DNA from 3 places in the Kitasatospora sp. NPDC059973 genome. Region 1 is predicted to be linked to each of the others. Evidence: riboswitches for the same ligand, from Rfam matches in the RefSeq annotation. Region 1 holds a riboswitch; each other region holds the start of a gene.
The links. Region 1 has a riboswitch for thiamine pyrophosphate ahead of thiO (glycine oxidase ThiO). Riboswitches for the same ligand answer to the same signal wherever they lie in the genome.

Region 1 (2,312 bases):
AGGACGGGTCCTGCGGGGAGCCGCGCCAGAGCAGTTCGTCACCCTCGCCGTGCCGCCCGGCGTACTGCACCGTCCGGCCGAACTGCTCCGACCAGAAGTACGGCACCGGGTCGTACGCCACCTCCGCGCCGAGCACGGCGGCGGCCGCCGCCGCACCGGACTGCAGCGCGTGGTCCCAGTGCTGGACGGTCAGCCGGGCGCCGGCGCGGGCCGACGGGTAGCTCACGCAGTCACCGGCCGCGTGGACGCCGGGCAGCGTGGTGCGCAGCCGCTCGTCGACCAGGATCGCGCCGGCGGCGTCCAGCGCGACCCCGGAGCCGGCCAGCCAGCCGGTCGCCGGGCGGGCGCCGATGCCGACCACCACCTCGTCGGCGGGCAGGTGCGAGCCGTCCGCCAGCAGCACCGCGCCGGGCTCGACCGCCGCGACGCCCACCCCGCAGCGCAGCTCCACGCCGGCCTCGGCGTACCAGGCCGCCATCGCCCGGCCGATCACGGCCGGCAGCGCGCCGGGCACGGGCGCCCGGCCCGCCTCGACGACGGTGACCTCGCAGCCGGCCGCCCGGGCGGCGGTGGCCACCTCGGCGCCGATCCAGCCCGCGCCCACCAGGACCAGGCGCAGGCCGGGCCGGAGCAGGGCGCGCAGCGCCAGCGCGTCGTCCAGGGTGTGCAGCAGGTGGGCGCGCTCGGCGCCGGGCAGGGCGCGCGGGGCGGCGCCGGTGGCGATCACCAGGGCGTCGTACGGCAGGTCGCCGCCGTCGGTGCGCAGCACGCCGGGGGTGAGGCCGGTGGCGCGGCGGCCGGTGAGCAGTTCGACGCCGAGCTGCGCGAGGTCGAGGTCGAGCGGGGTGGCGTCGGCCTTGCCGAGCAGCACCTCCTTGGAGAGCGGCGGCCGGTCGTACGGGGTGTGCGGCTCCTCGCCGACCACCACGATCCGCCCCCGCCAGCCGCCCTGCCGCAGGCCCGCGGCGCAGTGCGCCCCGGCCAGCCCGGCCCCCACCACGACCACCTGATCCGTCCCGCTCAGCTCTGCCACGCCCGTCACTGTACTGGCGGGCGCCCGGGGCACCAGAGGGCCTCGGGCGCCCCGCGTCCGCCCCTCGTACGCGCCTTCGGTGGCGGCGACCCCCGGAGTTATGGTGGGGGCACCATCACGGGAGCCCGGCGGACCGGGCTGAGAGGCGGGCTTGCACGGCCTGCGACCGTCCGAACCTGATCCGGGTCATACCGGCGAAGGGAGAGCAGCGACTTTGACACGCTTGGCAGCAGGTACCCATGCCCACGTGCTGGTCGTCGGCGGCGGCATCATCGGCCTCGCCGTCGCCTGGCGGGCGGCCCGGCGCGGACTGACGGACATCGCGGTGGTCGACCCCGACCCGGGCGGCGGGGCCGCCCGGGTGGCCGCGGGCATGCTGGCCCCCGTCACCGAACTCCAGTACGGCGAGGAGCCGTTGCTGCGCCTCGGGATGGCTTCCAACGAGCGGTACGCGGCCTTCGCCGACGAGCTCACCGAGGCCTCCGGCGGCCGGGACACCGGCTACCGCCGGTGCGGCGCCGTCGCCGTCGCCCTCGACTCCGACGACCGCGAGGAGCTGCGCGAGCTGCACGCCTTCCACGGGCGGCTCGGCCTCGACTCGCAGTGGCTGACCGGCCGGGAGGCCCGCAAGCTGGAGCCGATGCTCGCCCCCGGCGTCCGCGGCGGCCTGCACGTCACCGACGACCACCAGGTGGACGGCCGCCGGCTGGCCGCGGCGCTGGTCCTCGCCTGCGAGCGGGCCGACGTGCGGCTGCACCGCACCGAGGCCACCGAGCTGCTGCTCGAGGGCGACCGGGCCGTCGGCGTCCGGCTGGGCACCGGGGAGACCCTGACCGCCGACCGGGTCGTGCTCGCCGCCGGCTCCCGCAGCCATCTGCTGCCCGGCCTGCCCGCCGGTGTGCTGCCGGCGATCCGCCCGGTGAAGGGCCAGATCCTGCGGCTGCGGATCCCGCCGGCCTACCGGCCGTTCCTCTCCCGCAACGTCCGCGCGGTGGTGCGCGGCCAGCACCTCTACCTGGTGCCGCGCGAGGACGGCGAGCTGGTGATCGGCGCCACCAGCGAGGAGCAGGGCTACGACACCACCGTCACCGCCGGCGGGGTGTACGAGCTGCTGCGCGACGCCCACGAGCTGGTCCCCGGCATCACCGAGCTGCCGCTGGTGGAGACCTCCGCCGGGCTGCGGCCGGGCTCGCCGGACAACGCGCCGCTGCTCGGGCCGACCGCCCTGCCCGGCCTGGTCGCCGCCACCGGCCACTACCGCAACGGCGTGCTGCTCACC
Region 2 (2,312 bases), on a different contig from region 1:
ACGACGACCTCCTGCCGGGAGGCGGCCTCGGCGAGCGGCCCGGCCTGCTGGGCGCGGGCGTTGGCGGTGTCCCGTTCGGCCTGGTAGGCGGACTGCTGGATGGCGCTGTTGCGGGTCGCCTCGGCCTTGCGGGCGGCGGCCTCCTGCTCCGCCTCGGTGGCCATCCGGTCGGCCGCGGCCTGGGCGATCCGGGCGTCCCGCTGGACGGCGGCGGCGTGCGGGATGGCGAGGTTCTTGATGTAGCCGGTCGGGTCGATGATCTCCTGGATCTGCAGGGTGTCGATGATCAGCCCGAGCTTCTCCATCTCCAGCCCGGAGGCGGCCCTGGTCTCCCCGGTGAGCCGCTCGCGGTCCCGGATCATGTCCTCGACGGTGAGCCCGCCGACGATCGAGCGCAGGTGGCCGGCGAAGACGTTGTGGACCCGCTGGCTGATCAGCTTCTGCTGGTCCAGGAATCGCCGGGCGGCATTGGCGATGGAGACGTCGTCGTCGCCGATCTTGAAGATCACCACGCCCTTGACCCGGACCGGGATGCCCTGCGTGGTGACGCATTCGACGTCCAGCTCGGCCTCGTTGAGGTCCAGCGAGAGCCGGCGGACGCCCTGCAGCCCCGGCGTGACGAAGGTCCCCCGCCCGGTGACGATCCGGAAGCCCAGGCCGTCCCCGACCCCCTCGGTCCGGTGCCGGGAGCCGGAGATGATCAGGGCCTCGTTGGGCTCGGCCACCCGCCACATGAGCTTGAAGAGCGTGACACCCACCAGCAGTACCCCGGCGGCGGTCCCGATGATGACGAACACCATGGTTCAACTCCCCCTTTCGGCACATGAGATGCGCCGACTCGGATTGTCCGCCCGGGACAACCGGAGGAGAAGGGATCGCACATGACCGTCCGTCACAACCCTGTCACGGCAGGATCGGTGCCACGTAGACGGTCCGGGGCGGGTGGTACTCGATCACCACCACGGGCGTGCCGACCGACAGCCGGTCACCCGGCACGGCGAGATAGGCGAGGAACGCCTCCGTGCCGCGGCGCTCCGGGACGTGCACCATCACCTCGCCGACCAGTCCCGCGCCCACCGCTCCGCTGACCCGCCCCGTGCTCCCGATCACTGCGCTCCTCCTTCGCCGCCCGCCCCGCGTGACTGCCAGTCTGCCCGCCCCGGAGCGCCGCGGCGCCCCGTCGTCCGGATCGCCGCCCGGGGACCCCCTCTGGACCAGCGGCGATCCGCTCGCTACGGTGTTGGACGTCATGCGCAGGCAACACCGCCTGCGGACACGGGAGCTCGGAGCACCGGGCTGAGAGGGCGCTGACCGGGACGTCGCTGGACGTGCCGACCGCTGCGCCGACCGCAGGAACCTGACCGGGTAATGCCGGCGTAGGGAGTAGAGGGTCTGATGACCACGTTCGACGCACAGCCGCAGTCTGCCCGGAACCAGGCCGCCGGAAGCGCGGCCACCGGCTACCCGACCCCGGCCTGGCGCAAGGCCTACCGCGAGGGGTCCCGCCCCGACCTGCGGGTCCCGTACCGCGAGGTCGTCCTGACCAACGGCCGGACCGTCCCGCTCTACGACACCTCCGGCTCGTACACCGACCCCGCCTACGAGGCCGACGTGCGGCGCGGCCTGCCGCCGCTGCGGGACGCCTGGATCCGCCAGCGCGGCGACGTCGAGGAGTACGACGGCCGCGAGGCCCGCCCGGAGGACGACGGGATCAAGCACACCTCGCCGCGCGGCGGGAACCTGCGCAACCTGGACGCCGTCTTCCCCGGCCGCCCGCGCCGCCCGTTGCGCGGCCGGTCCGGCGCCTCCGTCACCCAGCTCGCCTACGCCCGGCGCGGCGTGGTGACGCCGGAGATGGAGTTCGTGGCCCTGCGCGAGGGCCTGGACCCGGAGTACGTCCGCGCCGAGGTGGCGCGCGGCCGCGCCGTCATCCCGGTCAACGTGAACCACCCCGAGGTGGAGCCGTCGATCATCGGCACCAACTTCCTGGTGAAGATCAACGCCAACATCGGCAACTCCGCCGTCACCTCCTCGATCGAGGAGGAGGTGGAGAAGATGACCTGGGCCACCCGCTGGGGCGCCGACACCGTCATGGACCTCTCCACCGGCCGCAACATCCACACCACCCGGGAGTGGATCCTGCGCAACTCCCCCGTCCCGATCGGCACGGTGCCGCTCTACCAGGCGCTGGAGAAGGTCGACGGCCGGGCCGAGGAGCTCAGCTGGGACGTCTACCGGGACACCATCGTCGAGCAGTGCGAGCAGGGCGTCGACTACATGACCGTGCACGCCGGCGTGCTGCTGCGGTACGT
Region 3 (2,312 bases), on a different contig from region 1:
TCAGCCAGCGGGACGGGGCGTCGGCGGCGAGGTTCCAGCCGCGCCGGCCGGCGCCGAGGAAGTAGTCGACCGCCAGCACCGCGAACATCGGCACGAACACCGAGCCGATCAGACCGAGGAAGGCGTAGTAGGAGTCGGTGAACTCGGTGATCTGCAGCGCCAGCACGGTGATCAGCAGGCCGGTGGCGCCGGTCAGCACCCGGCGGTCCACCTTCGGCAGCAGGTTGTGGACCGACATCGCGGTCGAGTAGACGTTGGCGAAGGACTGGTCGGTCTCGCGCAGCACCAGCACCAGCAGGAAGAACCAGCCGGCCCAGACGCCCAGGAACGAGTCGAAGATCCGGGAGGCGTCGCCGTCGGCCTGCAGCAGCGCGAACAGGCCGAGCACGTAGCACCAGACCTGGGCGACGGTGTAGCCGGAGAAGCTGCCCCAGAACGCGGAGCGGGCGGTGCGGGAGTGCCGGGTGTAGTCGGCGGCCAGCGGGACGAAGGAGATCGACACCGCGATCATCGCGTCGGTGGCCCGGAGGAAGCCGTGCCAGTTGCCCGCGCCCGGGTCGGACACGCCGCCCCGGCCCAGCTGGACGGTGAAGTAGACCATCGCCACCGCGACCGCCGCCGCGACGAAGCGGCGCAGCACCGCGATCGCGCCGAGCGGCCAGATGGTCAGCGCGGTGGTCACCGCGCCCGCCAGGACGACGAAGAGCCAGCGGTAGCCGTCGGTGTGCGCCACCGTCTGCGCGCCCATCGCGATGACCAGCAGCTCGTACACGCCCCAGCCGACGCACTGGACGATGTTCAGCACCGTCGGCACGTAGGAGAGCTTCGTCCCGAACAGTCCGCGCAGGTTGGCCATCGCCGGCGCGCCGGTCCGGGCCCCGATCAGCGCGGCGACGCCGAGCATCGCGGTGCCGACCACGGTGCCGACCACGATCGCGGTGACGGCGGCGGCCAGCGACAGCTCGCTGCCGGGTGCGCCGAGCACGGTGGCGGCGGTGGTGAAGCCGATCAGGCTGACGCCGAGGTTCATCCAGAGCGCGAAGTGGTCCCGGAAGCGGAGCGTGCGCGGCGGCTCGGTGTCGAGGACGAACGGGGCCTCGACCCGGTCCGCCCGGTCCGGACGGTCCAGGACGGCGGTGCCCGCTCCGGTGGAACCGGCCGCCCCGCCGGTGGCGTCGCAGGGATCGGTCGCGGACGATTCGGGGAAACCCTTGGACGCGGGCGCGCCCGAAGAAGAGGATGGCGAAGCAGGCGGCATGGCCGATACTCCCTACGCCGGCATTACCCGGACAGGTTCCGGCGGTCTGCGCCCCCTCGACGGTCCGTCCACGGAGCTCGTGGCGTACGGTCGACCGGCGCACTCTCAGCCTGGTGGGTCCAAGCTCCCGCGTGTCAGTTTGGAGCGACAGGCTAACCGGCGCGGGAGTGAACGCCAAGGCCAGGCGTCCGGCGGTCCGCATCGCGGGACGCCGCGGGGCGGCCTCGCACGGGGTGCCGGGGGGCCGCCGCGGGGGCCTGCGTGGGGGCCGTTGTCGGGCCGGGCTAAGGATTCTTATGACTTCTTCAGAGGGGTCCTTACGGCAATCGAATCGAGTGTGCGAAAAACTATGGTTGTTGGTCCTGTCAGCTATGGAGGTCGTCCGTGAGCACCGAGCGCGAGGTTGGGCCCACCGGGCCACAGGGGGAGCAGCCCTCCGACGGCCAGGGGGTAGTGGGTCCCGCTCCTGACGGTCGGGCGCAGGTGGCGCCCGGTCCCGTCCAGGCGGCGCCCGAGGCGGACCGGACCGTGACGGACACCGTCGCCGGGGCGCCCGCCGCTCCGGCCGCGCCCGCGTCCGGCGGGTTCACGCCGACGCTGGCGTTCAGCAAGGTCGGCGCCCCGGACCCGGCGCCCGCCGTGCCCGCCGAGCCGGTGGCGGCTCCGGCCGCCGAGGCCGGGTACATCGACGCACCTCCGCCCGTCCTGCCGCCGGCCCCGGCCGCGCCGGCCGCGCCGGTGGCCGCACCGGTCACCAACCCGTACGCCACACCGGGCGCCCCGGTCGCGGCGGCGTCCCACGACCCGTACGGAGCGCCGGCCGCGCCGGCGCCGCACCACCCGTTCGGCGCCGGCCAGCCGCTCGGCGGCTGGGGCGGCCACGAGGTCCCGCCCGGTGGCCCCGCCGCCCCCGGTGGCCCCGCCGCCCCCGGCGGCCCGGGCTACCCCGGCGGGCCGCTCGGCTACCCGGCCGAGTACCCCGGCACCCCCGGGCCCGGCGGCCCGCGCAAGAAGCGCGGCGGCCTGATCGCGCTGATCGCCGCCGTCGCCCTGG

Region 2: linked by a shared signal. The riboswitch ahead of thiC (phosphomethylpyrimidine synthase ThiC) and the one ahead of thiO (glycine oxidase ThiO) in region 1 are both predicted to bind thiamine pyrophosphate.
Region 3: linked by a shared signal. The riboswitch ahead of ACFWA9_RS18155 (purine-cytosine permease family protein) and the one ahead of thiO (glycine oxidase ThiO) in region 1 are both predicted to bind thiamine pyrophosphate.

Annotation. Positions count from the first base shown of each region.
Region 1 covers NZ_JBHWUI010000007.1:82,048-84,359, forward strand. The annotation lists gene ACFWA9_RS03720 (NAD(P)/FAD-dependent oxidoreductase) at 1-1,042, opposite strand, end outside; TPP riboswitch at 1,141-1,253, shown strand; gene thiO (glycine oxidase ThiO) at 1,257-2,312, shown strand, end outside.
Region 2 covers NZ_JBHWUI010000029.1:39,220-41,531, reverse strand. The annotation lists gene ACFWA9_RS11125 (SPFH domain-containing protein) at 1-800, opposite strand, end outside; gene ACFWA9_RS11120 (hypothetical protein) at 904-1,110, opposite strand; TPP riboswitch at 1,266-1,400, shown strand; gene thiC (phosphomethylpyrimidine synthase ThiC) at 1,396-2,312, shown strand, end outside.
Region 3 covers NZ_JBHWUI010000060.1:15,929-18,240, reverse strand. The annotation lists gene ACFWA9_RS18155 (purine-cytosine permease family protein) at 1-1,258, opposite strand, end outside; TPP riboswitch at 1,251-1,399, opposite strand; gene ACFWA9_RS18150 (S1C family serine protease) at 1,787-2,312, shown strand, end outside.